2 regions of the Sinomonas sp. B1-1 genome follow, and region 2 is predicted to be linked to the other one. Evidence: riboswitches for the same ligand, from Rfam matches in the RefSeq annotation. Region 2 holds a riboswitch; the other holds the start of a gene.
The links. A riboswitch is a leader RNA that binds a small molecule or an ion and turns the genes downstream of it on or off. The one in region 2 is predicted to bind S-adenosylmethionine.

Region 1 (15,112 bases), on a different contig from region 2:
CACGTGGGACGGCGAGACGATCGTCGACGTCGACCCCCGCACCGTGGCCCACGAGGGCCCCGTGTACAACCGCCCGTACCACCGCCCCGAGTGGCTCGACGGCGTCCAGGGCGACACGTTCCGCGCGTCCGAGGCCGGCAAGGCCGTTCCGGCCACGGGCGAGGAGCTCAAGGCCGCGGTCCTCGAGCTCATGGCGAGCCCGAACATGTGCGACAAGTCGTGGGTCACCAAGCAGTACGACCACTACGTGGGCGGCAACACGGCCCTCGCCTCCCCGGACGACGCCGGCGTGATCCGCGTCGACGAGGAGACCGGCATGGGCGTGGGCCTCTCGACCGATGCCAACGGCCGCTACGCCTACCTCGACCCGTACACGGGCGCCCAGCTGGCCCTCGCGGAGTCGTACCGCAACGTCGCCACCTCCGGCGCCGTGCCGATGGCCGTCACCGACTGCCTCAACTTCGGCTCTCCCGAGGACCCGGAGGTCATGTGGCAGTTCGCCGAGGCCGTCCGCGGCCTCGCCGATGCCTGCCAGGTGCTCGGCATCCCGGTCACGGGCGGAAACGTCTCGCTCTACAACCAGACGGGCACGACGGCGATCCACCCCACCCCCGTGGTCGGCGTCCTGGGCCGGTTCGACGACGTCGCCCGCCGCACGCCGTCGGGCTGGCAGCGGAACGCGGACGGGCAGGCGATCTACCTGCTCGGCGTCACCCGGGACGAGCTGGACGGGTCCGAGTTCGCCAACCTGCGCGGCCACCTCGGCGGGCTCCCGCCGAAGCTGGACCTCGAGGCGGAGAAGACGCTGGGCGCGATCCTCATCAACGCCTCCCGCGACGGCATGATCGACGCCGCGCACGACCTCTCCGAGGGCGGCCTCGCCGCCGGGCTGACCGAGATGGCGCTGCGCTTCGGCGTGGGCGCGCGGGTATCCCTCGACGAGCTGTGCGAGCGCGACGGCATCGATGTCTTCACCGCGCTCTTCTCCGAGTCGCAGGGCCGCGCGATCGTGTCGGTGCCGCGCTCCGAGGAGGTCCGCTTCAACGACATGGCGACCGCCCGGAACTACCCGGTGCAGCGCCTCGGCGTGGTCGACGTCCTCGCGACCTCGATCGACGTCCAGGGCCAGTTCGAGCTCCCCCTCGCGGACCTCCGCGAGGCACACGAGGGGACGCTGCCGAAGCACTTCGCCTGACCCCGGAGCCTCTGCCCCCGGGCCCGGCCCCCGGCCCCCAGCCCCACTCATCGACTGCTCCGTAAGTGTCGTTCTGACGCCTCAGAAGGACACTTACGGAGCAGTCGTTTGTCCGAGGGGCCGGGGACGCACCTCGAGCACGGCGGCCCCCGTGATCCGGTCTCCCGCGAGGTCGGCGAGCGCGCGGTGAGCGGCGTCGAAGGGGTACGGCACCGTCGTCGTGCGCACGGGGATCTCGGCGGCGAGGCGGAGGAACTCCTCGCCGTCGGCGCGCGTGTTGGCGGTGACGCTGCACAGCTGCCGCTCCTGGAAGAGGTGCTCCTGGTAGTTCAGCGATGGGATGTCGCTGAGGTGGATGCCGGCGACCGCGAGGGTCCCGCCCCGGTCGAGGGCGGCGAGCGCCGGCGGGACGAGCGTGCCGACCGGTGCGAAGAGGATCGCGGAGTCGAGCTTCTCTGGGGGCTCCTCGTCCGCGGCCCCGGCCCAGGCGGCGCCGAGCTCGAGTGCGAGCTCGCGCGCCTCGGGGGCGCGCGTCATGACGTAGACCGTCGCGCCGAGGTGGAGCGCCAGCTGGGCGGTGATGTGCGCACTGCCGCCGAAGCCGTAGATGCCGAGGCGCCCGCCGTTGGGGACGTCGGCCCGCTTCAGCGCCCGGTATCCGATGATCCCCGCGCACAGCAGCGGCGCGGCCTCACGGTCTCCGAACGCCTCAGGGACCCTGTACGCGTAGTCCTCGCGCACGACGGCGAGCTCCGCGTACCCGCCGTCGTCGTCCCACCCCGTGAACCGGGGTGCTTCGCAGAGGTTCTCGCGCCCGGCGCGGCAGAAGCGGCAGGTCCCGCAGGTCCCGCGGAGCCAGGCGATCCCGACCCGTTCGCCGAGCTCGAAGCGCAACGCTCCCGCCCCGGCGGCCTCCACCGTCCCGACCACTTCGTGGCCCGGGACGACGCCCTGCCGCCTCGGCGCGAGGTCACCCTCGGCGAGGTGCAGGTCGGTCCTGCACACCCCGCACACCGCCACCCTGACCAGGATCTCGCCGGGCCCGGGGACGGGGTCGGCCCGCTCGCCGACGACGAGCGGGCCGCCCTCACCGTCCCCGGTGGCACCGCCCGCGGGCCCCGGGACGTCCACCCACCATGCGCGCATGGCGCCATTGTGCCGCGGGCCGGCCGGGGCGGACAGGGACCGAGGTCCGATGTCCGCCCGGGCATCAAGGGGTCATGTCCCTGTGTGGGGGGGGTCATGTCCCTGTGTTGGGGGGGTCACGTCCCTGCGTTGAGGGGTCCTGTCCCTGGCTCCTGCGCGTAGGGACATGACCCCTCAACCAGACGAGGTCAGCCCGAGACCACCGTCACCAGATGCGTGGCGGGGTCGTACCGGAACGCGATCGCGCCGCCGGGATGGTCGAACCCGATGTTCGGCCCGTTCAGCGCCCCGCCCACACCGTAGTTGAGGTCCCAGGACCCGTTGAGGGCCGCCTTGAACGAGTACGAGCCGGCCGGCACCGAGGCGAGCCGTAGGATCCACCCCTGCGAGCGCGGGTCCCACGCGGCAGAGGTCGCCGGGCAGGCCGGGTCCCAGTCCCCCGCACACCCGGCCAGATGCTGGTACGTCCCGGGGAGGTTGACCGAGGCCGGCTGCGTCACGGGCCATCCCGCGGTGACGAGGTGGGTCGAGTCGTTGTAGCTGAACGTCACCGTCCCGCCCGGGTGGTCGAGGCCGATGTTGGGGCCGTTGACCGCCCCGCCGACCCCGTAGTTCACGTCCCAGGAGCGGTTGAGCGCGGCCTTGTAGGAGTAGCTGCCGGCCGGCAGCGTGTACGTGCCGCGCCAGACCCCCTGCGCGCCGTCGAACGCGAGCTGCGCCTGGGGGCACGCCGGATCCCAGTCTGCCGCGCAGCCCATCGCGGTGTTCAGCGTCCCCGGCACCGCGACCGCTGACGGCTGCGCCGCGTGCTCGGCCACCGTGGTCAGGTGGGTGTCGTGCCGGTAGGTGAACGTCAGCTTCCCGCCCGGGTGGCTGACCGAGATGTTCGCCCCGTTCGGCGCCCCGCCGTCGCCGTAGTTCTGGGTCCACGATCCGTTGAGCGCGGCCTTGACCTGGTAGGTGCCGGCCGGGAGGTCGAGCGTGAGCCGCCACTCGGAGGCGACCGGGTCGTACTGCGCCATGGTCGCCTCGCATGCGGGGTCCCAGTCGCCCGCACAGCCGGCGAGGTGCTGGTAGTCGCCGGCCACCGTGACCGAGAGCGGCTGCGGCGCCGGCCCCTTGGGCGCGTCCGGGTCCACCGGGGTAGGCACGACGGCGGAGACGGTCGCCGCCGAGGTGGCGGTGTGGCCGGCGTTGTCCAGGGTGAGGGCCCGGTACTCGAGCGGGGTTCCCGGCGTCATGCCCTTCGTGGCGTGGAAGACCTGGTAGGGGTACGTGTCATCAGTGCCGATGTTCTCCCACTGGCCTCCCGGCGTGCGTGCCTGGAACGTGACCTCGTAGAACGAGTCACGCGGCAGGTCCGCAGTGACGTTGACGCGCGTGTTGTCGCCGCCGGCCGCCTTCGGGGTCCCGAGCACGGGAACCGGTGCGGCCGCCGAGTCCGGGATGCGTCCCGCCGATTCGTACACCACCGTGGAGAATGCCGGCACGGTCACAGTGAGGGTCTTGTCCGCCGCCGTCTTGAGCCGGTCCGCGGCACCGTCGCCGAAGACCTTCGCGAACGGCCGCTGCGCGAGGTACGTCGGCACGGCCGCGGTCCGGGGGGCCGCGGTGTTGTTCAGCGCCACGACGTACTCGCGCTGCGCGGTCGCGTCGATCCGGGAGAACGCGTACACCCCAGCCGTCGCGTCGGCGTACCGGTCCTGGTGCGCGCCTGTGCGCAGCGCCGGGTTGTCCTTGACCACCTTCGCGAGGTCGGCGATCGAGGTGTAGAGCGGGTGGGTGGTGACGTAGTTGTCCGAGGCGTGCGTCGCCGTCGTGCCCAGGAGCGTGTCGGCGAGGTACTCGGGGGTCTTCGAGGCGAACATGTCCTGCCGGGCGAGCTGGTCCCCGCCGGCGCCGGTGAAGCCCTGCTCGTCGCCGTAGTAGACGATCGGGTTGCCGCGCGAGAAGTACATGAGCTCTGTGGCGAGCCGGTCGCGGGCGACCTTCTCGGCGTCGGGGGCGTTCGGGTTGTCCTGGGCGATGAACGAGCCGATACGGCCCATGTCGTGGTTCCCGAGGAAGGTGGGCAGCTGGTACACGTTCGAGGTCGCGGTCGTGTACCAGTCGTCGCCCTGGAAGAGCTTCTGCAGGGTGGTGGCGGGCGATGACGCCGACGCGTAGGAGCGGGCGGCCTGCTGGAACGGGAAGTCGAGGACGGCCTGCACGCCGTCGGACGTGGTGAACTTCGAGGTGAAGTCGCGCGAGGTGTCGTAGACCTCGCCGAACATGAAGAAGTCCTTCTTGCCCACCGAGTGGGCGTAGTCGAGGATCGCGGGCGAGAACTTCTGCCAGAACTCGTCGTTGACGTGCTTCATCGTGTCGATGCGGAAGCCGTCGATCCCGAAGTCCCCGATCCACTTCCGGTACACGTCGATGAACCCGTTGAGGACCGTCGGGTTCTCGGTGAAGAGGTCGTCGAGGCCCGAGAAGTCGCCGTAGTTGGCGCTCTCGCCCGCGAACGTCGAGTCGCCGCGGTTGTGGTACAGGCTCACGTCGTTGAGCCAGGCAGGCACCTTCAGGTTCTCCTCGCCGGGCGAGACGTACGGGTGGTACGGGAACGACGTCGCCGGGTCCATCACCGGGAAGCTGGGCTGGTCGGCGACCGCGGCGTCGTCGAACACGTTGCCCGCGGCGTCCCTGTACGGGGCCGCGGTCTTGCTGATGTAGCCCTTCCGGTCGCCCTCGGTGTACTTGATGACGTCCGCGGTGTGGTTGGTGATGATGTCGAAGTAGACCTTCATCCCCCGCTCGTGTGCCTTCGTGATGAGGTCCCCGAGCTCGGCGTTGGTGCCGAGGTGCGGATCGATCTGGGTGAAGTCGGTGATCCAATAGCCGTGGTAGCCGGCGCTCTTGTCCTGCGGCTGGACGGCCCTGTTCTTGAAGCTCGGGGTGAGCCAGATCGCCGTCGTGCCCAGGCCCTGGATGTAGTCGAGCTTGCCGGTGAGGCCCGCGAGGTCGCCGCCGTGGTAGAAGCCCTTGTTCGCCGGGTCGAACCCGGAGACCATCGGGTACGCGCCGAGACCGCCCTGGTCGTTCGCGGCCGTGCCGTTCGCGAATCGGTCCGTCATGACGAAGTAGTAGTTCTCCGTGCCCGCCGCGGTGCGGAACGAGTGCGCGGCGCCCGTCGCCGGGCTGGCGGGCGACGGCGCCGGGCCGGCGAGCGCCGCCGTCGCCCCCTGGGAGAGGAGGCCCGCGGCGAGCACGACGGCGGCTGCTGCGGCTCTCGCGCGGCGGGCGCCGCGGGCGCGGGGGCGGAAAGGGCGGTTCGTCATGGAGACCTCCGGGAGTGCGGTGACTCGGCCAACTATGGTCCATGTCACACGGCGTGACAAGGTCGTCATGGAACCGGGTCTCGACAGTCGCATGGCGGGCTTGGGACGATCGGCTCGTGACCGCTTCCTCCCCCTCCGCGGCTCCGCGCCTGCGCGACCTCGCGCTCCTGCGGCGCGTGCGCGACCGGATCGACCGCGAGTACGCGCAGCCGCTCAACGTCGAGGAGCTGGCCCGGGGCGTCCACCTGTCCGCGGGGCACCTGAGCCGGCAGTTCCGGCAGGCCTACGGGGAGTCGGTGTACCAGTACCTGATGACGCGGCGGATCGAGCGGGCAATGTCCCTGCTGCGGATCGGGGATGCGAGCGTCACCGAGGTGTGCTTCGCCGTCGGGTTCTCCTCCCTCGGCACGTTCAGCACGCGGTTCTCGGAGCTGGTCGGGGTGCCCCCGAGCGTCTACCGGGAGCAGGGGGCGGACGTGACGGCCGGGATGCTGCCGTGCATCGCCAAGCAGGTCACGCGACCGGTCAGGAATCGAGAAGCGCAGCCCGCCGCACGCTCGTAGCGTGGTGGCCATGGAACTCACCATTCATGCAAGCGCCCTCCCGCACACCGACCCGGAGGCGTCCCTCGCCTTCTACCGCGATGTCCTAGGGTTCGAGGTCCGCCAGGACGTCGGCCGGGGCACGATGCGGTGGATCACCGTGGGACCCGTGGGCCAGCCCAGCACCTCGATCCTCCTGGCCCCGCCGGCCACCGACCCGGGGATCACCGAAGACGAGCGCCGGACCATCTCCGAGATGATGGCCAAGGGGACCTACGGCTGGATCCTGCTGGCCACCCCGGACCTCGACGAGGTGTTCGAGAAGGTCCAGGCCACCGACGCCGAGGTCGTGCAGGAGCCCACCGCGCAGCCCTACGGCCTCCGCGACTGCGCCTTCCGGGACCCCGCGGGCAACCTCATCCGCATCCAGGAGCACAAGTGAGCCCGGCAGCCAAGGCGGGCGCTGCGGCCGAGGCGACCGGCGCGCCGTCGTCCGCGTTCAGCGCCGAGGAGCGCGCGGCGATGAAGGAGCACGCCGCCGAGGTGAAGAAGGCCCGCGGCCGCCAGAGCGCGGCGGACAAGGCGGCCGGCGACCTTGCCGACACGGCCGCCAAGATCGAGTCGTTCGAGGAGCCGGACCGTTCGATCGCCCGGCGGCTGCACGCGCTGGTCGCCGAGGCCGCGCCCCAGCTCGCGCCGAAGCTCTGGTACGGCATGCCCTCCTACGCCCGCGACGGCAAGGTGGTGCTCTTCTTCAAGGACCGGAGGAAGTTCGGGAGCCGGTACGCGACGCTCGGATTCGAGGAGACCGCGGCCCTGGACGACGGCGCCATGTGGGTGACGTCGTTCGCCCTGACCGAGCCGGGCGAGGACGACTGGGCCCGGATCGCGGAGCTCGTGAGGAAGGCCGGGGGCTGACCTCAGCGCAGCACGATCAGCTGGGCCCTCCCGTCGGTGAAGAACTCGTCCCCGCTGCCGTTGTGACCCATCTGGGGGTGTGTGAGCGCGACGAGCTGCTCCGGGTATCGGAGGGAGCCGATGATGTAGGCACGCTCGGCGTCGATGTTGGGGTCGATGTGGTGGGTGGGCACCTTCGCCGTTCCGGCGAACTCGATCCCGTCGTCGAAGCTGGCCGTGCCCTCCCAGACGGGGCGGCCGTCGGGCGCCGTGTAGTCGGTGCGCCAGATGCGGGTGTGGTGGCGCTGGCGCAGCGAGTTCTCCGCGGTCGCCTTCTGGAACGCGAGGGACTCGGGGCGCCCCGCCATGAACGACGGCGTGACCGGGGCCGTGGCGTACTGGCCGCCCTGGATCCCCACGGCGAAGGCGCGCAGCGTGTTGGCGAACGTCGACGGCTCCGCACGGTCCCACCCGGCCGCCCCGAACGCCGCGAGGAGCTGGTCCTCGGAGCCGACGTAGATGAAGTTCGCCGGCTCCATCCGATCGCCGGTGAGCGTCTCGCTGTAGAGCGGGAGCCGCGCGAACGACGCCGCGTCCAGCGCCGGCAGCGCCGTGGTGGGCTGCTGCGCGGGGTGCTCCTGCGGGTGGAGCAGCAGCGGCGCCGTCGTGAGTGCGAAGGCCACCCCCACGACGGGCACGACCGCGACCACGCGCCTCACGCTGACGGCCCGCTGCTGCCGGCCGATCAACGGGAAGCGGCTCGCGATCTCGAGGAAGCCGACGGCCGCGGCCAGGAGGGCCGCCCCGAACAGCATCCCGCCCCAGACGTCGCTCACGTGGTGCACGCCGAGGTACACGCGGCTCATCCCGACCAGCAGGACCACCGCCAGGTAGGCGGCGACGACCAGCACCCGGGACGCCGCTGAACGGTACGCCCGCACCAGCAGGTACGCGAGGAGCCCATAGACGACCACTGCCCGCACGGTGTGGCCGCTCGGGAACCCCGGAGTCGTCACCACGAGCAGGGCCAGGGACTCGTCCGGGCGCTGCCGGTGGAGGATCTGCTGGACCAGATCCGTCAGGAGCTCCTGCGCCACGACGGCGCCGACCACCGCGGTGGCGAGGAAGCGGCGTCGGGCCTGCCACAGCACGAGCGCCGCGGCGGCCGTCATCAGGACCACGGTCTGCCAGTTCGCGAGCATGGTCGCGGCGATGAAGAAGGCCGTCTCCCCCGGCGTGCGGACCTTGGGCATGAGATTCGCGATGCGCTCGTCGATGCGCGTCAGGACGCCGCCGCTGACCACGGTGTAGGCCACGCCGAGGAAGTTCACGAACGGAACGGCCGCCACCACGACGACGCCCGTGAGCCACAGCCCCGACGCCCTGTCGCGGCGGAACCGGTTCCGCAGCCACACCGCCCCCGGGGCATTCGTGGCCCGGGCCCTGACCACGTATTCGTTCGCGGCGAGGCCCTCCCAGGCGGCCGCGGCGAGCGAGCGCAGCATCTCCGACGGCCGCGCGAGGGCACGCACCACAGCCCAGACGAAGACCCCGATGAAGACCGCCTCGAGGAACACGGCAGCGAGGAACAGCATGGGCGAGACGAACAGCGTCAGTGTGCGGACGGCGTAGAAGAAGACGACCATGAGCACGAGGGCTGCCAGGGCCAGCGCCAGGTGCGGGGCCGCGCCGATCCTGCGCCTCGGCGCGTGCCGCACTGGTCCGCTTGCCACGTCAGACGCCATAGGGCGATTCTCCCCACTTTCCTGAAGGGTTCCTGCAGGCGGCCCGCGCGTCAGGGTGCGCTCAGGGTGAACCCCGAGGCGCGCGGGCGGATCGGCGGGGATAATCGAACGGTGAGCACCCCCGGCAACGCCCCTCGGCGGAATCCGTACCGGGACCCGAGCGCCTACTGGCCCGACGGCGTCCCGCCCGGGAGCACGTCCGCCCGGGGATCGCGCGGGCTCGACGGCCTGGTCCCCGACGGCCAGCGCCACGGCGAGCTTGCGCGCAGGGGTGAGGCGTCGCCGTCGTCCGCGGGATCCCGCCGCAGCGAGCCGCGGCAGCCGCGCCCGCCCAAGCCTGCTTCGCGGTTGGCGACGTTCCTCGGGGTCCTCTGCTTCGCGGCGGGGCTGACAACCTTCACCGTCGGATTCATCCCGGGCGGATGGGGAGCCTTCCTCGCGTCGGGACCGCTCGTGTTCGCGGCGCTTGCCGGCTGGGGCTCGTTCGCGCGGTCGAAGGCGCGTGCCGCCCGGATCTCTGGGATGGCGATTGCCGGCGTGGCGCTCAGCGCGCTGCACGTGGCGCTGCTGATGTTCGTGCGCTGACTGCTGACTGCGGCGCTCAATCCTCGCTGTGCAGGTCGCGGCGGCGGGCGCTGAGGAGATCGACCTCGGGCCGGCCCGCGACGAGGCGTTCGACGCCGTCGAGCACCTCGAGCGCGTGGGCCCGGTCCCCCGAGACGATCCCCGCGCCGATGCGGGCGCGCCGGTACAGGTCGTGTTCGCCCACCTCCGCGACGGACACGTCGAAGCGGCGTCGCACCTCGGCGACGATGGGCCGGACCACCGAGCGCTTCTCCTTGAGGGTGTGCACGTCGCCGAGGAGCAGGTCGAGCTCGATCCACGCGATCCACATGCGCCCATTTTCTCCCCCCTCTCATCGACCCCCTTCATCGACTGCTCCGTAAGTGTCGGTTTGAGGCCCCAGAACGACACTTACGGAGCAGTCGATGAAGGGGTGGAGGCGCCGGCGGAGGCCTTGCCGGGGCGCCAGCCCCTGAGGAAGAGGGCCGTCCGGACCTTCGCGACGGCCGCCTTGGCGTCGTTGGCCATGTGGCGCTTGGAGATCCTCACCTCGGCCCAGCCGACATCGTCATAGCTCTCGGAACGGGCGATGTCCCGCACGATCTGCGGCTCCGTCCCGTGGTGCTCGCCCTCGTACTCGACTCCGACGCCGTACTCGGGGTAGCCGATATCCGGCTTCGGGCCGCGCTGCCCATGGCTTCCCACAATCCGGGCGTTGAGCACCGGTTCCGGAAGGCCCGCGCGCAGCAGGGCGAGCCGCAGCGCCGTCTCCTGCGGCGAATCCGAGCCGACCCGGATCAGCCCGAGGGCCAGCCGCGCCTTGCGGATCCCGCGTTTGCCGCGGTGCCGCGCGACGATGTCCCGCAGGGCTTCCAGTGTGCAGTGCGGCTCCTCGCGGCCCTCCAGCTCGGGATACGGGATCCGGACGCAGGCGTCACCGACGGCGACCAGCTCGTCCAGCGTGATCCGTTCAGCCAGGTCGAGCCAGGTCCGGGCGGGGGTCGTGACCGGAACACCTCCGAGGCGCGTGATCTCGCCGGGCAGGAGCTTGGCCCGGTGCACGACGACGTGCGGCCGCTTCAGGTGCGCTGCCCCCTCGGGCCGGATCACGTGGAAGACCTCGTCCTCACCCAGCCCCCGCTTCCGGGTTGGGAGGCCATGGAGCTCTGCGGCCGTCGTGTGGGAGGCCGCGCACTGCTCGTTGACCTCGACGAACGGGCGCACCCGCGCGCCCAAGGCGAGCGCCGCCGTCGTGCTCTGCCCCCTAATCCCGCGCCCCATGAGCCTGAGGCTCCGGTGGCGCAGCCTGCGCTTGCTGACCCCGGCATGGGCGGCCTCGGCCACCGTGAAGGGCCGTCCGGAGAGCTGCTGGGGGAGACGCCGCGGGGTCTTCATGCCCTCATGAGAGCAGAATCGGGACAAGGCGGCAGAAGTTATCCACACCCCCTCATCGACTGCTCCGCAAGTGTCGTTTTGAGGCCCCAGAACGACACTTACGGAGCAGTCGATGGACCGGGGAGGACGCCGAGGCGCGCCAGACGACGTCGCGCGGCCGCCTCACTCGGCGACATCGGGTCGAGGGCCCGACCCACGACGGCGAGGGTCGCCTTCGCGGCGCCCGTCACCGGGAGCGGCACCGGCCCGAGGCGGGGCCGCTCGAGCCCCAGCAGGTCCAGGTGCCGCTGGGGCATCCCCGACACCACCGCGTTGAACAGCACGGCGTAGCCCGGGCGCAGCAGCGGGTCGAGCGGCGGCCGGCGCAGGAACGAGACCACATCGGCCAGGCGCGGTCCGCCGGCAAGCTGCCCTGCGGCGTCGTACGCCTCCATCCGCTCGACGAGGGCGGACGCGGTGCGCGGCGGGTCGGCCACCCCCATGAGCTCCCCGGCCGCGGCCCACTCCCCCACGTAGCGGTCCGCACCCCCGGGAACCGGCCCGGCAAGCAATTCGTACGCCCGCAGGAACGCATCCGTGAAGGCGAGGTGGACCCACTCGGCCAGTGTGGGGTCATTGGCGGAGTAGTGCTCGTGCGTGCCGTGGCCCGTGACGAACTCCCCCTCCACGGGCACGTGCCGCTTCCGCACCCACGCGCACGCACGGCGGGCGGCCGCGGTGTCCCCGTAGGTGACGGTGAAGATCCAGCGGATCGTGCCGGCGAGCCGTGCAAGGGGGTCGGCGCGGTAGTTCGAGTGCTCCACGACGCCGGCGAGCACACCCGGGTGCAGGGCCTGCGTGAGAAGGGCGCGGATGCCGGCGGCGATGGGCGTCATGCCCCCGTGGACGGCCCAGACCGCGGAGCCAGGCGCGAAGTACCCCGCGTCGTCGCCCTCCTCGAGGGCTTCCTCCCACGCCAGGTTCCCCTCGGACTGGCCTGAGAAGGTCGTCAGGAGGCGGCGCCGCAACGGGCCGATGAGCGTGTCGTTGAGACCGGTGGTCACCCACCCAGCGTACCGGCGGGTTGGCTGGCCGGGGCCCCCTCCGCTTGGGGGAGCCGGGGCCCCGGCTGCCTGGCGCTGATGCGCCGTCGGTCTACTTTGCCCAGTACACGTGGTTGGTCAGGGGGACGAACTCCTCCGGATCCGAGACGCTGACCACCTCGCCGATCAGGATGACGTGGTCCCCCGCGTCCACCCGCTGCCAGAGGCGACACTCGAGGTGCGGGACGTCGTCGGCCACAATCGGCGAGCCCAGCGTCCCGGGCCCCCAGGCCAGTCCCGCGAACTTGTCCGTCCCCTTCGCCGCGAACCGCGCCACGAGGTCCCGGTGGGACTCGGACAGGATGTGCACGGCGTAGTTGTCGGTGCGGTTCCAGATCTCGAATGAGCTCGACTTCTTGTCCACCGCCCACGAGACGAGCGGCGGGTCGAGGCTGATCGACGTGAACGAGTTGCTCACGAGGCCTGCGATCGCGCCGCCGTCCGAGGTGGTGATGACGGCGATGCCCGTGGCCCAGTGCCCCATGGCGCGGCGCAGGTCCGCGCCCGTCACGAGGTCGAGGGGTGTCGCTGTCATGGGCTCCTCCAGCTAGTCGGCCGGACGCCCACGGTTCGCAGGCGCCGTACTTGCCGCGGATGGCCACCGCGGCCGGATCTTCATCTGGGGCACCCCACTACGGGAGAGGGTTGCCGCCCGGCCAGCCAGAGCTTCGCGCCGGGACTCTTGATCCTGTCCTTCACAGTACGGAAGGGATCCACCGGTCGTCCAACGTATCCGCGGGCGGTGGAAACACGCGGACACATTGTCATTTGTTACGCGCGCCCCGACGTCTGGTTTTGCACGGCGGGCCTTCTTTACGTGAAATGTGAAGTGACCATCCCGAGCGGCTGAGAGATCTGGCTCCGTGACGCCGCAGCAACCATGGCCCCCGCAGGGGCCACAGGTGCTACCGCCAGAACCGATGGAGATGCACATGCCTTCTGCCCTGGCCCAGCCGACTTCCGAGGCGCCCCACCGCGGTTCCGCCCTCGCCGCGCCCCGCGCCGCCTCGCTGGAGTTCCGCGGCGTCGCCCAGTCCTTCGCCGCCCGCCGCGGCCGTGGCACCGGGACGGGCGCGCACGACGGCGTGACCCACGTCCTGCGCGACGTCGACCTCGCGCTCGCCCCGGGTGAGATCGTGGCCCTGCTGGGCCCGAGCGGCTCGGGAAAGTCCACGCTGCTGCGCATCGCCGCCGGGCTCGACGCGCCCGCGGCTGGGGAACTGCTCGTGGGCGGCCAGCCGAGCAGCGGCATCTCGCCCCTGTGCGCCGTCGGCTTCCAGGAGCCCCGGCTCCTGCCCTGGCTGAGCGTGCACGACAACGTGGCCCTGGGCCTGCCCAAGGGGACCGAGAAGCGCGAGGGGCGCGCCGCCGTCGACCGCCTCCTGGCCCTCGTGGGCCTGACCCACTGCGCGGCGTACCGCCCAGGCGAGATCTCCGGCGGCATGGCCCAGCGGGCCTCGCTGGCCCGTGCCCTGGCCCGGCGCCCCGGCGTGCTGCTCCTGGACGAGCCGTTCGGCGCCCTCGATGCGCTCACCCGCCTGAAGATGCAGGACCTCCTCCTGCGCGTCCACGAGGCCGAGCCCACCACGGTCCTGCTCGTGACCCACGACGTCGACGAGGCGCTCCAGCTCGCCGACCGCGTCGTGGTGCTCGGCTCCGAGGACGGCGTGCCCGGCGCAACGATCCAGCACGTCCTCGACGTCCCGGGCGAGCGCCCCCGCGACCGCGCCGACGCCGAACTCGCCCGCCTCCGCGGCACCCTCCTGTCCACGCTCGGCGTGGACACGCACCACCACTGACCCTCCCCCGCACGTCCACCCGCACCCCGCACCCGCACGAAGAGGTTCCCCATGCCTGCCCTGAACCAGTCCCGCACCGCCGCGTTCCGCACCGCCGCGTCCCGCCGCTCCTTCCTCGCCCTCGGCCTCGGCGCCGCCGCCCTGGGCCTGAGCGCGTGCGCCGGCGAGGGCTCCGGCGGCTCGGCGCCCGCGGCGAAGGCGGCCGGGACGCTGAACATCGACTGGGCCACCTACAACCCGCTGTCCATCGTCATCAAGGAGAAGGGCTGGCTCGAGGAGGCCCTCAAGCCCTCGGGCGTCGGCGTGAACTGGGTCCAGTCCGCCGGATCGAACAAGGCCAACGAGGCCCTGCGCGCCGGGGCGATCGACGTCGGCTCCACTGCCGGCTCCGCGGCGCTCCTGGCCCGCGCGAACGGCTCGCCGATCAAGGCGATCAGCCTCTACTCCCAGCCCGAATGGGCCGCGCTGGTGGTCGGCAAGGACTCGAAGATCGCCTCCGTCGCGGACCTCAGGGGCAAGCAGGTCGCCGCGACCAAGGGCACGGACCCCTACTTCTTCCTCCTCCAGGCGCTCGAGGCCAACGGGCTCAAGCAGGCCGACGTCACGGTCCAGAACCTCCAGCACGCGGACGGCCGCACGGCCCTCGAGAACGGCTCCGTCGAGGCGTGGAGCGGCCTCGACCCGATCATGGCGGCCGCCGAGCAGAACGGCGCGAAGCTGCTCTACCGCAACATCGACTTCAACACCTACGGCTTCCTCAACGCCACCGAGTCCTTCCTCAAGGACCGGCCGGAGCAGGCGCAGACTGTCGTGGACACCTACGAGAAGGCCCGCGGCTGGGCTGCGGCGAACCTCGAGGAGACCACCTCGATCCTCGCCAAGGCGGCCAACATCTCCGATGCGGTCGCCGGGAAGGTCATCAAGGAGCGCACTCGGCTGGCCATCAACCCGGTCCCGGGCGAGACGCAGCTCGCGGTCCTGAAGAAGGTCGGCCCGATCTTCGTCGCCTCCGGCGATGTCTCCGGGCAGGACAAGATCGACACGGCCCTCGCCTCGCTCCTCGAGCCGAGCTTCGCGTCCAAGGCAGCCAAGTGAGCACCGCCTCCTCCGGGACCCGGCCCGAGGCTGAGGCGACGCACGACGCCGCGGAGGCGCCCGCCGTCGTGCGCGGCACCCTGCGCCGGGGTTCCCAGGGCGACGCGGCCGGCGGGCTCAAGCGCGCGGCGATCGGCGCCGTCGTGCCCCTGGTCCTGCTCGCGCTGTGGCAATGGTCCACCTCGGCGGGGCTGTTCAGCGCGGTCCAGCTGCCGGCGCCGGGCGCGGTGCTCGCTGCCGGGGCGGAGCTCGCGGGCCGCGGGGAGCTGTGGCAGCACGTGGGCATCTCGACGCAGCGCGTCCTGCTCGGGTTCGTGATCGGCGGAGCGCTGGGG
Region 2 (15,112 bases):
CCGTCACCACGACGTGGTCGGGTCCAAGCTGGTGAAGAAGCGCATGAAGGCCCTCCGGTTCGACAACGACACGATCAAGGCCGTGGCCCGCCTCGTCGAGCTGCACATGCGCTTCTACGGGTATGGGGAATCGGGCTGGACCGACTCCGCCGTCCGCCGGTACGTGACCGACGCCGGGCCGCTCCTCGAGCGCCTCCACCGGCTCACGCGCTCCGACGTCACGACACGGAACCAGCGCAAGGCCGACCGCCTCTCCTTCGCCTACGACGACCTCGAACGGCGGATCGCCGAGCTCGCGGAGCAGGAGGAGCTCGCGGCCATCCGTCCGGACCTGGACGGGCAGCAGATCATGGAGGCCCTCGGAATCCGCCCGGGGCCGCTCGTGGGACGCGCCTACGCATTCCTGCTCAACGAGCGGATGGAGAACGGGCCCGCCTCCGAGGACGAGGCGCGGGCCCGGCTGCTCGACTGGTGGGCGCAGCAGCCAGAAGCAGCCGCAGCGCCCGACGCCGCGGCAGAGGAAGAGGAGCACTAGATGCACAGCATGGGCCTCCCGGGCCAGGAAGACTACGGCCTCACGCGGCTCTGGCTCCTGCGCCACGGCGAGACGGAATGGTCCCGCAGCGGCCAGTACACCGGCCTCACCGACCTCCCCCTCACCACCGAGGGCGAGGACCAGGCGCGTCAGGCGGGCAAGACGCTCGACGGCGTCGGGTTCGGTCTCGTGCTGACCTCACCCCTGCAGCGCGCACGCAGGACGGCGGAGCTCGCCGGCTTCCCGGACGCCGAGCTGGAGCCGAACGCGGTCGAGTGGGACTACGGCGACTACGAGGGTGTGCGCTCTGCCGATGTGCGCAAGCAGAATCCCGGCTATCTCATCTGGAACGACGGGGTGCCCAACGGCGAGCTGCTGACGCACGTGGGTGACCGGGCCGATCGGATTGTCGAGAGGGTGCGGACTTCCGGCTGCGAGAACGTGCTCGTGGTAGCGCACGGCCACTTCTGCCGCATTCTGGCCGCGCGGTGGCTCGGGCTCCCCGCGACCGAAGGGCGGCACTTCATCCTCGGCACGGCGAAGGCCTGCCGGCTCGGATGGGACAAGAGGACTCCCGCGATCGAAGCCTGGGGACTGTAGCCTCCTGCCCGTACCCTCCTGCCCCGACAATTTCTTCTGGTATTTTCTTCAGCCTCCCCTTGCCTTTTATCCAGAGGCTGGGCTAGCTTTATTTCCGTGCCCGGGAATAGTTCCTCGGCGGCCCCTGAATGTCACCACGGCAGCGAAGGAGGGTGGACCAATGATCGTCACCAAGGTTCTCAACCACGGCGGCAATGATGCGGCGTGGCGGTTCCACGGCGTCCTCCCGTTCCGTGTCGAGGCATCTTCCTGACCTCTTCCTCGACGCGATCCGCGTTCTGACGGGCGGACGGTCCTGACTTCCGCGCACACCTGACGGCATCAGCCTCGCCGCGCTTCAGCCCTTCGCGCTTGGGGTCTCCGCGCGAGGCGGCACCCGGACAGGTGTGTCTGCCGCAGTTCCCGCGTTCCGTCCCGCGCCGTCGGGGCCGTTCTCACGGCCACCTACCTCCGCGCGGCCTGGGGCGGCAATTCCTCAGAATTACCCGGCCTTGAATTCCGCGCGGGCATTTTGAGCGACTTCTGCGCCCTTTTCCTGAGTATTTCTGCGCGCCCTACACGCTGTTCTTCTGCGGAATTGCCGACCCTTCTTCCATGCCGTCATCTGCCCTGCGTTGATTCCTGCTGCGCTGATTCCTTGATGGCCTCTTCGAAGGAGCTTCCCCATGCCCTCGCCCGCCCCCTCCATCACGTCGTCTCCCCTGGCGGACTCCGCCCATGCGGTGACCGTCGCGCCGCCGGCGACCGCTGCGCCGTCGTCCGTCCCCCCGATCCGGAAGGAGGTGAACAGCGTGTACCGACTCTTCCGCCACCTGCTGGGCCGCCGCATCGACGAGCGCCGCATCGAGCGTCACCGCGAGGACGCATGGCGCGCCATCGGCATGCCGATGCCCATCCACTGAGCGTGAGGTCCGGGTGCCGGATGTGAGCTGGATCTCACATCCGGCACTTGGCCGGTCCCGGTCTCGTCGTGAAGAATTCTCCCCGTGTGCGCACCGGCGCACGGGGATGGGGAATCATGCGCACCAAACTAGCCGCTGCCCTTGCGGCGCTGATCTCGGTATTCGCCCTCGTCGCGGGGGCAGCACCTGCCCAGGCGAGCACCGGTGGGACAAGCGACACGGAGCACACCGGGGTGGCCTGGATCGTGTCCTATATCCAGGGGCCGCAGGGGACGCAGCGGTCCCGCTGCTCTGCCGTGCTCGTCTCGCCGACGGTCCTGCTGACCGCCGGGCACTGCACCTACGGCGTGGTCGGGAAGACGTACGTGTCGTTCCGGTCCGAGATCTCTCAGGGGCCGACGACCGGACTTCCGCCAGCCGTGAATCCTGCCGTCGGCTACACCGCCGGCGAACTCGAGGGCCAGATCTCCGGCACGGCCCAGACGCACCCCGGCTACTCGCGGTTCACGGACCCGGACAACTGGAACGACCTCGGTGTCATCGTCCTGGACTCCCCGGTCACCCAGCCCGCCTACCCGCTCGCGGCCCTCGGAACGCTGGACGCCATCCGTCCCGGTGACGTGCCCAAGACGATCGTGAGGGCGGTGGGCTACGGCGACGTCATGGGGAAGCCGGATTCTGGCCCCCAGACGCCTACGCCGATTGCCTTCCCGATGGAGCGGCGCTACGTCGACATGCCACTGCAGGGGAAGATCGAGCACCAGATCGTCCAGGCCAACGGCAATGACAACGATGCGCGGGGCACAGGCGGCATCTGCTTCGGGGACTCGGGTGGACCCGTGTTCCTCAACGGGGAGGTCATCGGGATCGTCAGCTTCGGCAGCAAGAACTGCCGGTACACGGCCGGAATCCAGCGCGTCGACATCGCCGAGGCACAGGACTGGCTCGCCCGCGTGACGTCGGCGGTCTAGGGCGGAGGGGCCGTCTGGGGGCCGGTAGGCTCGGGGGCATGGAGTCGAGAACCGACGAGAAGCCCCCCAAGCCGTACCCGGTGATCTCGCCGACCCGCAACGACCCCCTCCTCCACACCCTCTCCGAGTCGATCGGCGGCCCCCTCGGGGACCATGCGGCGCCCGGCCTCGTCAAGAGCGGCTTCTGGACGCCCGAGCGCGTGCTCATCGTCCTGACCGCAGTGGCCGCCATCATCGGCGTCGTCATCAAGGGATACTGCCGGGCCAACGGCTGGAACACGCCCACCCACTTCTACGCCACGTGCTACTCGGACCTGCCCACGCTCTTCAAGGAGCGTGGGCTCGCCGAGGGCGTCCTGCCGTTCTTCACCCAGGACGCCCTCTTCGAGTACCCCGTGATCATGGGGCTCATCGCTGGGGCGACGGCGCTCCTCGTCCCCGGCTCGGGCGTCTCGGACGCGCGGGCCACCACCTACTTCGACATCAACGCAGCCCTCATCACCGTCATGTGGCTCGTCGCGGTCATCGCGACAGCCCGCTCCAACCGGCGGCGCCCCTGGGACGCAGCGATGCTCGCGATCGCGCCCGGCGCCATCCTCTCCGGATTCATCAACTGGGACATGTGGGCCGTCGCGCTCCTCGCGCTGGCCCTCCTCGCGTTCGCCCGGCACCGGCCGGTGTGGGCCGGGGTGTTCATCGGTCTGGGGACGGCCACGAAGCTGTACCCGATCGTCGTGCTCGGCGCCATCCTCGTGCTCTCGGTCCGTACGGGGAAGTACCGCCCGCTCCTGCTCACAGTCGCCGGAACGGCAGGGGCCTGGATTGCGGTGAACCTGCCGATCTTCCTCATGAACCCGCGCGGCTGGGGGTACTTCCTCGACTTCACCAGGGAGCGCCCGGCCGGTTTCTCCTCGATCTACTTCGCCTGGAACCTCATCGCCGAGCGGCTCCACTGGATCATGCTCGACGCCCCGGGCATCAACGCGATGGTCACCGTCTCGCTCGTGCTCCTGTGCGCGGTGATCGCCGTGATCGCGCTCCACGCCCCCAGGCGTCCGCGGCTCGCGCAGCTCGCGTTCCTCGTCGTGGCGGCGTTCATCCTGACGAACAAGGTGTACTCTCCGCAGTTCGTCGTGTGGCTCATCCCGCTGCTCGCGCTGGCTCGCCCCCGCTGGCGGGACTTCCTCATCTGGATGGCCATCGAGGCCGTCCACTGGGCGGCAGTCTGGATGTACCTCGGGCAGTGGACCAGCGGGGGACCGCCCCAGAACAACATCGACTCGCCCTACTATGTCGGCGCGATCCTCGCGCACATGGGCGCGCTCGTGTACCTGTGCGTCAAGGTCGTCATGGACATCTACAACCCCGCGGGCGACCCCATCCGCCGCAGCCGCCAGGACGACCCGCAGGGCGGCGCGTTCGACGGCGCCCCCGACGTCGTCACCCTCGACAGCCTGCGCAGCTGGTGGGAACAGCGCCGGAAGGCTCCTGTCCGTCTCTGAGGAAGCTCCGGGCGATGTCCCGAGCGCGCGCGGCGGCCGCCGGTAGGCTCGGGGCCATGTTCAGCCGCTCAAGCCCCCCAGCAACGGCAGCCCAGACTCCCCAGCCTTCCCCAGATCCCCCCGCGACGCCGGCCGAGCGGGTCCTCCGCTGGCTCCCCACGGCACTGCACGTGGCCTTCGCGCTCCTGCTCCTGATCGGGACTGTTCGCGCCCTGGCCCCGGACGCAGCCGGGGCCGCACCAGGCATTGTGCTTCCCCTCGCCGGACTCCTCGGGGCGGCGTACGCGGCCGGGACCGTGCTCCAGAAATGGCCCGCGAAGGGCCTCCCCTTCGAGCCGGCGCAGTACCGGCTGCACTGGCTCGCGGGGATGTGCGCGCTGTGGGCCGTGCTCGTGGCCGTCAGCGCGGAGTTCGTCTGGGTCGCCATCCCGTTGTTCTTCGTCCAGCTTCAGCTCCCGCTCCCGTCTCAGCCGGCTGACGAGCCGGTGCCGGGATCACAGCCCACCCCACGCGAGGAGCCCGCGCCACCCGCGCCCGTCGAGGCGACGCCTGCCGCCGCCCGGCGCACCGAACCCGCACCCAAGCCGCCGCGGGAGGAGGCCTCGGTCCGGCAGCCGGCCGCGCAGCGCCAGGACCCCCGCCTCGCAGAGGCCCTCCGGACGCTGTGCGAGCGGACCACCGCCGCATCGGCAGCGCGGGGAACGGGCCTCACCTGCCGCTTCGACCTCGAAGGGACCTCCCGCGCCCTGCCCGACGCCGCGGAGGACGCGTTCCTCAAGGCCGCCCAGGCGAGCCTCGCGAACGTCTGGCAGGACGCGCAGGCGAGCACCGCCGTCGTGCGCCTGGCCTACCTCGAGGACGAGGTGACGCTCGAGGTCCGCGACGACGGCGCAGGCTTCGACCCGACGGATGCGGCCGGGGGCGCGGCGCGCGAGAACGGGCTGCGCGTGCTGAGGGAGCGCGTCGAGGAGGCCGGCGGGGCCATGGCGGTCGCCTCGGCACCGGGCGAGGGCACGCGTGTCACCGTGAGCATCGGCACGCCCGGGACCCCCACTGCGGACGGCCACTGACCAGGACCCCGGCCCCGCAGTTTTGCGCTTTGTGACGAGGCGCTTTGCGGGGCCGCGGCGTGCCTCGGAACAATCCTGAAGAAGAATCAAGAGATCCGGTGGCAAGCCCTGGCTGGCCGGACGGCAACCCTCCTGCTGTAGCGGGGTGCTCCAGGTGAGGATTCGACGGCGCCGGCAGACCGGCGTCGTAAGTATGGCGCCCCGCGGAGCTGGACGCCGTGACACGAAGGACCTCCATGGCCACACAGCTGACCGCACCCGCCCGCGCCGGGCTCGGGGCGACGCTCCGCGCCAAGCGGCGCATCCTCGCCTCGGCGTTCGTCGGGACAACCATCGAGTGGTACGACTTCTACCTCTACGGCACGGCCTCCGCGCTCGTGTTCAACAAGCAGTTCTTCCCCGACGCCTCGCCGCTTGTCGGCATCCTCGCCTCATTCGCGACCTACGCCGTGGGCTTCGTGGCGCGGCCCCTCGGCGGGGTGATCGCGGGGCACCTCGGCGACCGGATCGGCCGGAAGGCGCTGCTCGTGTGGTCGCTCCTGACCATGGGCGTGGCCTCGACCCTCATCGGCGTCCTGCCGAACTATGCCGCGATCGGCATCCTCGCCGTGGCCGGGCTCGTGCTGCTGCGGCTCATCCAGGGCCTCTCCGCCGGCGCGGAGTGGGGCGGCTCCGCCCTGCTCTCCGTGGAGCACGCCCCCGCGGGACAGCGCGGCTTCTTCGGCTCGTTCACGCAGGTCGGCTCCGCCGCCGGCATGCTGCTGGCCACCGGTGCCTACGCGCTCGCCCAGGCCTTCCTCACCGCCGACCAGTTCCAGACCTTCGGCTGGCGCATCCCCTTCCTGTTCTCGGGCGCCCTCGTGCTGGTCGGGCTGTGGATCCGTCTCGGGGTGACCGACGCCGACGAGTTCACCGCCGTGCAGGAACAGGACCGCGTCGTGGCGCGGCCGGTGGTCCGGGTGCTCCGCGAGCACCCGCGCGGGATCCTCGTCACGGTCGGCCTGCGCCTGGTCCAGCCGGCCATCTACACCCTCATGACCGTCTACATCCTCGGCTACCTCAAGGACCGCCGCGAGGACACGGCGTCGGGGCTCACCGCCATCCTCATCGTCTCGGCGATCGGCCTCTTCTCGGGCCCGTTCTGGGGCTGGCTCTCTGACCGGATCGGCCGCAAGCGGATCGCCGTGGGCGCCGCAATCGGCGTCGCGGTGCTCATCTGGCCGTTCTTCTGGTTCCTGGACCACGGGAACCTCGCGTTCCTGCCCCTCGTCCTGCTCGTGGGGATGAACATCCTGCACGACGCCATCTACGGTCCTCAGGCCGCGTGGTTCGCCGAGCAGTTCCCCACCGAGCTGCGCTACTCGGGAGTGTCCTTCGGGTACCAGGTCGGCACCGTCCTCTCCGCCGCGATCACCCCGCTCGTCGCTGCCTCGCTCCTGCAGGCCGGCGGCGGTCAGCCGTGGCTCGTGTGCGGCTGGTTCGTGTTCCTCGCGATCCTCACCACCGCCGCCGCACTTGCTGCGAAGGACCCCGTCCGGGGACGCGCTGCCCAGACCGCACTCAAGGAGGCCTCGTGACCAAGCCGCTGCTCCTCAACGCTTTCGAGATGCTCGTGCCCGTGCACCAGTCGCCCGGGCTGTGGCGCCACCCCGACTCCGGGGCGCACCGGTTCGCCGAGCTCGGGTACTGGACGGACCTCGCGAAGGCACTCGAGGACGGCGGGTTCCATGGAATCTTCTTCGCCGACATCCTCGGCCAGTACGACGTCTACGGGGGCTCCGCCGACGCCGCCGTGCGCGGGGGCGTGCAGTACCCCACGCTGGATCCGCTGCTCATCGTCTCGGCCCTCGCGGCCGCCACGGAGCGGCTCGGCTTCGGGGTCACGGCCTCGGTCACCTACGAGCACCCGTACCTGCTCGCCCGCAAGTTCGGCACGCTCGACCACCTCACCGGCGGGCGCGTCGGGTGGAACATCGTGACCTCGTACCAGGAGTCGGCCGCCAGGAACCTCGGCCTCGACACCCAGATCCCGCACGACGAGCGCTACGACCGCGCCGAGGAGTTCATGGACGTGGTCTACAAGCTCTGGGAGGGCTCCGTCCACGACGGGGCGGTGCTCGCGGACGCCGCGGCCAACGTGTTCGTGGACCCTGCGGGGGTGCGGGGGATCGGGCACGACGGCGACGTGTACCGGGTGCCCGGGCCCGCGCTCGTGGGGCCATCCCCGCAGCGGACCCCGCTCCTGTTCCAGGCCGGCGCGTCGGCGCGCGGGCGCGCCTTCGCAGGGCGGCACGCCGAGGCCGTGTTCTTCGCCGCCTCCACCCCGGCCCAGGCGCGCAAGTACACGGACGGGCTCCGCGCCGAGCTGGCCGCGGCCGGGCGCGCCCCGGAGTCGGTCAAGGCCTTCAACATCGCCACCGTGATCGTGGCCGAGACCGACGAGGCGGCCGCGGCGAAGCTCGCCGACTACGAGGCGCACGTGGACACCGATGCGGCGCTGGCGCTGTTCGCCGGCTGGACCGGCCTGGACCTCTCCGGCCTCGACCAGGACGCGCCCCTGACGTACATCAGGAGCGAGGCCAACCAGTCCGCCCTCGCGCAGTTCACCCTGCTCGACCCCGACCGCACCTGGACCCTGCGCGAGGTCGCGAAGTTCGTCTCGATCGGCGGACGCGGGCCGGTGATCGTCGGTTCCCCGACGACCGTGGCGGACGAGCTCGAGCGCTTCGCCGAGGAGGGCGGCATCGACGGGTTCAACCTGACCTCGGCGGTACGCCCCGCGGACCTGCTCGAGTTCGCCCGTCTCGTCTCGCCCGAGCTGCGCCGGCGTGGCCTCCTCGCCGAACCCGCTCCCGGCGCGACGTTCCGCGAGGCTGTCCTCGGGAAGGGCCCGCGGCTCGCCGCGGACCATCCGGGTGCCGCCGCGCGCGTCCCGGTGGGCTGAGGCGGTAGCCCACGGGGCGTACTCGTGGGCGCGGCACAATGGAGCGGTGACATCTCCGGCGGCCCCGAAGCCCTTCGACCTCGCCCGCATCGGTGCCACCCTGCCGTTCGCGGGCTCGCTCGGGGAGCTCGAGGCGGTACTCACCCGGGACACGGGCGTGGCTGCCGTGGTCCAGGCACCCCCGGGGACCGGGAAGACGACGCTCGTCCCGCCGCTCGTGGCGAACCTCGGGCTGCGGGCCCCGGACCGGCCCACGCCCACGGCGCACGACGACGGGGCACCGCCGCGCGTCGTCGTCACCCAGCCACGCCGGGTCGCCGTCCGGGCGGCCGCCCACCGGCTCGCGGCGCTGGACGGAAGCCGCGTGGGGGACCGCTCCGGCTACACGGTGCGCGGTGAGCGGAAGGCCGGCGGTTCGGCCCTGGTCGAGTTCGTGACCCCTGGGGTCCTGCTGCGCCGGCTCCTCGCCGATCCCGGGCTCGACGGCGTGGCCGCCGTGGTGCTGGACGAGGTCCACGAGCGCGGGCTCGAGACCGACCTCCTCGTCGGGATGCTCGCCGAGGTCCGTCAGCTGCGCGGCGACCTCACCCTCGTGGCGATGTCCGCGACCGTCGACGCCCCGCGGTTCGCCGCGCTCCTCGCGGACGACGCCGGCCGCCCGGCCCCCGTCGTCGACTGCCCCTCGGCGCTGCACCCGCTCGAGGTGGGGTGGGCGCCGTCGACCGCTCCGCGGCTGGACGAGCGGGGGGTGACGCGCGCGTTCCTCGACCACGTCGCCGACACGGCGGGCGCAGAGCACGCCGCGGCGCGCGCGGCAGGGCGGGACGTGGACGCGCTCGTATTCGTCCCCGGCGCCCGGGAGGTGCGGCACGTGGCGGACCGGCTGAGATCGCGCGTGCGGGGGACCGATGTCCTCGAGCTGCACGGGCAGGCCCCTCCGGCGGAGCAGGACCGGGCGGTGTCGGGCCGAGGCCCGGGGGACGGGCCCCGCATCGTGGTCTCGACGGCGCTGGCCGAGTCCTCGCTCACGGTGCCGGGGGTGCGGCTCGTTGTCGACTCGGGACTGGCCCGGGAGCCCCGGCGCGACGCATCCCGCGGGATGTCGGGGCTCGTGACCGTCTCGTGCTCGCGGGCCTCGGCCGAGCAGCGGGCGGGACGCGCCGCGCGCCAAGGGCCAGGGTGGGTGGTGCGCTGCTACGACCAGCGGGCCTTCGCCGCAGCGCCAGCCCATTCGACGCCGGAGATCGCCTCGGCGGACCTGACGGAGGCCGCCCTCGTCCTCGCGTGCTGGGGAGCGCCCGGGGGGCAGGGACTCGCACTCCCGGACGCGCCCCCCGGCGCGGCACTGGCCGACGCCGTGGCGGTGCTGTCGGCCATCGGGGCCGTGGACGATTCCGGCCACGCGACGGGGTTCGGACGCACGCTGGCGCTCATCCCGGCTGACCCGCGCCTCGGCCGGGCACTGCTCGAGGGGGCTCCGCTCGTGGGCGCGCGGATGGCGGCAGAGGCGATCGCGATGGTGGCCCGCGACCTGCGGCCGCCGGGGTCCGACCTCGGCCGGCTCCTCGCCGCGCTGCGCTCGGGCCGCGACCCGCAGGCCCGTGCCTGGGCGCACGAGGTGCGGCGCTTCGAGCGCCTCGCCGGCCCCGGCGGTGACGCTGGCCCCGGGGGCGACGCCGGCCCGGCAGTGGCGGCGGCGACCGACGCCGAGAAGGCCGGCGTGGTCGTCGCGCTGGCATTCCCGGGCTTCGTGGCCCGGCGTGTGCAGGGTGACCGCGAGCAGTACCTGCTCGCGTCCGGCACGCGCGCAGGCCTTCCCGCCGGCAGCCCCCTCGCGGGGCACGAGTGGCTCGCCGTGGCCGACGCCGCGCGGGCGGCGGGCCGGGATGCGGCGGGGACGGGCGCCGTCGTGCGTGCGGCCGCCCCGATCACCCAGGAGGCCGCAGAGCTCGCCGCCGCGCACCTGCTCACCGACAGGGTCGAGGCGCGGTTCGAGAACGGCCGCGTCGTGGCACGACGCGAGCGGCGGCTCGGCGCGATCCAGCTCGCCTCCACACCAGTGCGGCCTGGGCGCGAGGAGGGGCACGCGGCGGTCGCCCGCGCGCTGGAGGCCCAGGGGCTCGGGGCGATCGGCTGGTCCGGCGGTGCTGCCGCGCTGCGCCGCCGGCTCGCACTCGTGCGCCGCGAGCTCGGCGACCCCTGGCCCGACGTGTCCGAGCCCGCCCTGCTGGCCCGGCTGGAGGACTGGCTCGCCCCGGAGCTCGACTCGCTGGCCGGCGGGGCGAGCGTGCGGGGGATCGACCTCGCAGAGCCCCTGCGCCGGCTCCTGCCCTGGCCGGAGGCTGCGCGCCTCGACGAGCTCGCACCCGAGCGGCTCGAGGTGCCCAGCGGTTCGCGCGTGCGGATCGAGTACCCGGAGGCTGCCGACGCGGGTGACGACGGAGCGGCCCGCTCTGGCCCCCAACCGGTCGTCGCGGTCAAGCTCCAGGAGTGCTTCGGGTGGGCCGAGACGCCGCGGCTCGTCGACGGGCGCGTGCCGGTGCTGTTCCACCTGCTCTCCCCGGCCGGGCGGCCGCTCGCCGTGACCGGGGACCTCGCATCGTTCTGGTCGGGGCCGTACGCGCAGGTGCGGGCCGAGATGCGCGGGCGGTACCCCAAGCACCCGTGGCCCGAGGACCCGTGGACGGCCATCGCGACGGCCAGGACCACGCGCCGCATGTAGCGGGTGCGGGTTCAGGCTCGGCGTACGATCGGGCCCATGGACGCGCCCCCCATGCCGGCCCGCACTCGGCCCGCCACCGCCGACGACTGGCCCCGCATCCGCGACATCTACGCGGCGGGGATCGAGGCCGGCGACGCCACGTTCGAGTCGGCACCGCCCGCCACGTGGGAGGCCTTTGCGGCGACCAAGGAGTTCGTGCTCGTCGCCGAAGGCTCCACGGACGGCCACACGGCGGACGTCCTCGGCTGGACGGGTGCCGCCCGGGTGTCCGCGCGCGAGGTGTACCGCGGCGTGGTCGAGCACTCGCTCTACGTGGACCCCGCCGCGGGGGGCCGCGGCGTGGGGACCCTGCTCATGGGAGCGCTCCTCGACGCCTCCCGGAACCGGGGGATCTGGACCGTCCAGGCCACCGTGTTCCCCGAGAACCTGCCGAGCCTCGCCCTGCACCGCAAGTTCGGCTTCCGGGAGGTCGGCCGCCGCGAACGCATCGCGCTCATGGCGCACGGCCCACTCGCGGGCACCTGGCGGGACACGGTGCTGCTCGAGCTGCGGCTGTGACGCGTGCGAAACTGCACAACTCGCAGCAGCGACGCCGTTGAACCACGTCGATGCGGCCGCGAGTTGTGCAGTTTGTGACGCAGAGCCGCCGAGCCGGGCACCCTAGGCTGTGGCCATGGGGAATTTCCGTGTGGCCGCTCTCGTCCTCGCCGCCGCGCTGACGGGCGCGGTCCTCACCTCGTGCGATGACGGCCGCCAGACCGGTGCCAAGCAGGCCGCGGGAGAGCTCGCGGCGGCGCTCTCCGCGCTCGACGTCTCGCACGCTCCCCTGAAGGGGACGGACCCCGCGGCGGCCCAGGAGAAGGTCGAGTCGACGGTGAAGGGGCTCGGCGAGGCCAAGCCGACGGTCACCGCCGGCGATCCGAAGCTCGACGGCGACAAGGCCAACGTTGTGCTCGACTACTCGTGGAAGCTTGCCGGGCAGGAGTGGTCCTACCAGACGACGGCGCAGCTCGCCCGGGAGGGGGACCGGTGGCTCACGCAGTGGAAGCCGGACCTGCTCGCGCCCCAGCTCGGCGAGGCCGAGGTCCTCACGCTTGCAACCACCGCCCCGCCGCGCGCGGACATCCTCGGCGCTGGCGGAACTGCCCTCGTCACCGCCCGCCCGGTCCTGCGGGTGGGGATCGACAAGGCGAAGGTCCCCGCCGAGGGCCAGGCCGACGCCGCAGCCAAGCTCGCCGCCCTCCTCAAGGTGGATCCGGCCGAGTACGCGAAGCAGGTCGCCGCCGCAGGGGAGAAGGCGTTCGTGGAGGCCATCGTGCTCCGCGACGAGGCGGGGCGCACCCCCACTGACCTGGAGATCGCCGCCGTCCCCGGGGCGATCACCGTCAAGGACACGATGCCGCTCGCCCCGACGCGCACCTTCGCCCGACCCGTGCTCGGCACCGTCGGCCCTGCCACCGCCGAGCAGGTCCAGACCTCCAACGGCGCGCTCCAGGCCGGCGACACCACCGGAGTCGCCGGCCTGCAGGCGCAGTACGACTCGCAGCTGCGCGGGAAGGACGGCCTCGCCGTCTACGCCCAGCCCGCTGACCTCACCCCCGAGAAGCTCCGCACGACGCCGGGCGCCCGCCGCACGCTCTTCGAGTCCGCGCCCGTGCCGGGCACCCCACTCACGACCACGCTGGACCTCAGGCTCCAGCAGCTCGCCGAGGACACGCTGGCCGGGGTCGGCCCGGCGTCGGCGATCGTGGCCCTGCGGCCCTCCGACGGCGCCGTGCTCGCCGCGGCCTCCGGGCCCGGCAGCAACGGGTACAACACGGCGATGCTCGGGCAGTACGCGCCCGGGTCGATCTTCAAGACGGTCGACTCGCTCGCCCTCATCCGGCAGGGGGCGACCGCCGAGACCCGCGTGCAGTGCACCCCGACCCTCACCGTGGACGGCCGGACGTTCTCCAACGCCCCCGGCTACCCGGCCTCGTCCCTCGGGGACGTGACGCTGCGGGACGCGTACGCGCACTCCTGCAACACGGCCTTCATCGCGCAGCGGGACAAGGTCTCGCAGGCGCAGCTCGAGTCAGCGGCGACGTCGCTCGGCGTGGCCGTGGACGCCCCCAGGCTCGGCGCCGCCGCCTTCCTCGGGTCCGTGCCCGGGGACGCCGCCGGGACCGAGCACGCCGCCTCGATGATCGGGCAGGGCAGGATCCTGTTCTCCCCGCTCGCCGCCGCGGTCATGGCCGGCTCGGTCGTGAAGGGCGCGCCCGTCTCGGCGCAGCTCGTCCTCGGCGGGTCTACGCCCTCTGGCAGCGCCCCCCCGAGCACGACGCCGGCCGGGTCGCCGAGTGCCTCGGCCAGCCCCGCGGCGTCGTCCGCGCCGGCCGGGCCCCCAGTCACCGCCGCGGAGGCGGCTGTCCTCCAGGACCTCATGCGCGCTGTGGTGACGAGCGGGCACGCCGGCTTCCTCGCGGATGTGCCCGGCGGACCGGTCGGGGCCAAGACCGGCACGGCGGAGTTCGGCACCGACACGCCGCCGAAGACCCATGCCTGGATCATCGGCACCCACGGCGACCTCGCCGTCGCGGTCTTCGTCGAGGAGGGAGGGCTGGGAGCGACCATATCCGGCCCGCTGCTCGACCGGTTCCTCACGCAGGCCGGGTAGACGCCGCCGGCGCCCGGCGGGTCAAACCGGGCTGGACGGGGCGATCATAGAGGTAGGGGCAGCTCCCAAGCAGAGGGAGCCCCACGTGGCCTGTTGGGTCTTCCCGCCGGCCGGCCCCTCGTCAGGCAGGCGGAATCCCATGTATCCCGAAACGAAGCGGCCCCGGAATGACGGGCGGGGCCGCAGCCCACGCTTTCCCGCCCTGGCCTTCCGCGAGGACCCCGTCCCGCAGCCGCCGGCAGTTGACCTCCGCTCGTCTCAGCGAAGCAACGAATTGCTCGACTGGCTGCTCTCGGCGGGGCTCAGCGAGGACCAGGCGCGCGCCGAGACTGTGCGCCTTATGGCTGGTGACGTCTGGGGCGGCTAAGACCCTTCACACGAGCTCCGCGGGGGACGCCAGCAGTAGCCGGGCCTCTCAGCCTTCGGAGAGCCGGCCGCTCCTCTTCTGCAGCCTGTCGATGTGCTCGGATGCCTCGGCCTTGCTCAGGTCGGCGGGAAGCTCCTCGCCTGCCTCGCGTGCGAGGGTGTCGAGATAGCTGCGCTGGGCGGCGGTCATCGGCTCGTCCCCGGTCACCCAGTCTTCGGGGTCCCTGTCCAGACCGCCGCGCGGCTCCGGTTCCGGGCTGCCGATCGTCTCCTTGTGATCCATGGACTGGCCCTGCCCAGCGCGGCTGCGGCCCAAACCGGGCGTGTCCGGCGGCCGCTCACCGCCCTGGGCGTGGGGGCGGATATCCTCGTGACCGACCACGGGTCCACACCCACGAGACCGCATCTCCCACCGACCACGGCATCGAGGCACTCACCTCATGAGCTCCCGCACCGCCAGTCCCGCAGCCCTCCGCGCGGCTGCCCTCGCGACCTTCACAGTCTTCGCGACCAACGGCTTCATCTTCGCGTCGTGGGCAGCGCGCATCCCCTCGGTCACCTCGACCCTCGGGATCACGACCGGCGAGATGGGACTCCTGCTCTTCGTCGGTGCAATCGGCTCCCTCATCGCCCTTCCGCTCACGGGGACGGTCGCCGACCGGATCGGCCTCAGGCGGACGGTGCGCTTCGGCGGCGGCCTCGCGATCACCGGCGGCGCCGTCATCGCCGTCGGCCTCCTGATCCGCTCGCCCGTCGCCGTGGCTGCGGGCCTGGCAGTCTTCGGGGCTGGAATCGGATTCTGGGACGTGGCCCAGAACCTCGCCGGCGCCGATGTCGAGCACCG

Region 1: another riboswitch for S-adenosylmethionine. It lies ahead of ACQ5BE_RS18110 (flavin reductase family protein); the one in region 2 lies ahead of ACQ5BE_RS09365 (MFS transporter).

The regions. Positions count from the first base shown of each region.
Region 1 covers NZ_JBCHVF010000017.1:2,717-17,828, reverse strand. The annotation lists gene purL (phosphoribosylformylglycinamidine synthase subunit PurL) at 1-1,195, shown strand, start outside; gene ACQ5BE_RS18160 (zinc-dependent alcohol dehydrogenase family protein) at 1,289-2,341, opposite strand; gene ACQ5BE_RS18155 (alpha-amylase family glycosyl hydrolase) at 2,530-5,658, opposite strand; gene ACQ5BE_RS18150 (helix-turn-helix transcriptional regulator) at 5,775-6,221, shown strand; gene ACQ5BE_RS18145 (VOC family protein) at 6,232-6,642, shown strand; gene ACQ5BE_RS18140 (iron chaperone) at 6,639-7,118, shown strand; gene ACQ5BE_RS18135 (LssY C-terminal domain-containing protein) at 7,121-8,842, opposite strand; gene ACQ5BE_RS18130 (hypothetical protein) at 8,954-9,427, shown strand; gene ACQ5BE_RS18125 (DUF503 domain-containing protein) at 9,444-9,737, opposite strand; gene ACQ5BE_RS18120 (hypothetical protein) at 9,818-10,801, opposite strand; gene ACQ5BE_RS18115 (oxygenase MpaB family protein) at 10,900-11,844, opposite strand; gene ACQ5BE_RS18110 (flavin reductase family protein) at 11,936-12,418, opposite strand; SAM riboswitch class IV at 12,460-12,571, opposite strand; SAM riboswitch class I at 12,714-12,810, shown strand; gene ACQ5BE_RS18105 (ABC transporter ATP-binding protein) at 12,816-13,682, shown strand; gene ACQ5BE_RS18100 (aliphatic sulfonate ABC transporter substrate-binding protein) at 13,734-14,777, shown strand; gene ACQ5BE_RS18095 (ABC transporter permease) at 14,858-15,112, shown strand, end outside.
Region 2 covers NZ_JBCHVF010000004.1:165,521-180,632, forward strand. The annotation lists gene ACQ5BE_RS09335 (CCA tRNA nucleotidyltransferase) at 1-535, shown strand, start outside; gene ACQ5BE_RS09340 (histidine phosphatase family protein) at 536-1,135, shown strand; gene ACQ5BE_RS09345 (hypothetical protein) at 1,801-2,037, shown strand; gene ACQ5BE_RS09350 (S1 family peptidase) at 2,154-3,008, shown strand; gene ACQ5BE_RS09355 (glycosyltransferase family 87 protein) at 3,047-4,510, shown strand; gene ACQ5BE_RS09360 (sensor histidine kinase) at 4,567-5,580, shown strand; SAM riboswitch class IV at 5,665-5,780, shown strand; gene ACQ5BE_RS09365 (MFS transporter) at 5,817-7,157, shown strand; gene ACQ5BE_RS09370 (LLM class flavin-dependent oxidoreductase) at 7,154-8,524, shown strand; gene hrpB (ATP-dependent helicase HrpB) at 8,571-11,246, shown strand; gene ACQ5BE_RS09380 (N-acetyltransferase family protein) at 11,283-11,804, shown strand; gene ACQ5BE_RS09385 (penicillin-binding transpeptidase domain-containing protein) at 11,920-13,902, shown strand; gene ACQ5BE_RS09390 (DUF3072 domain-containing protein) at 14,318-14,551, opposite strand; gene ACQ5BE_RS09395 (MFS transporter) at 14,709-15,112, shown strand, end outside.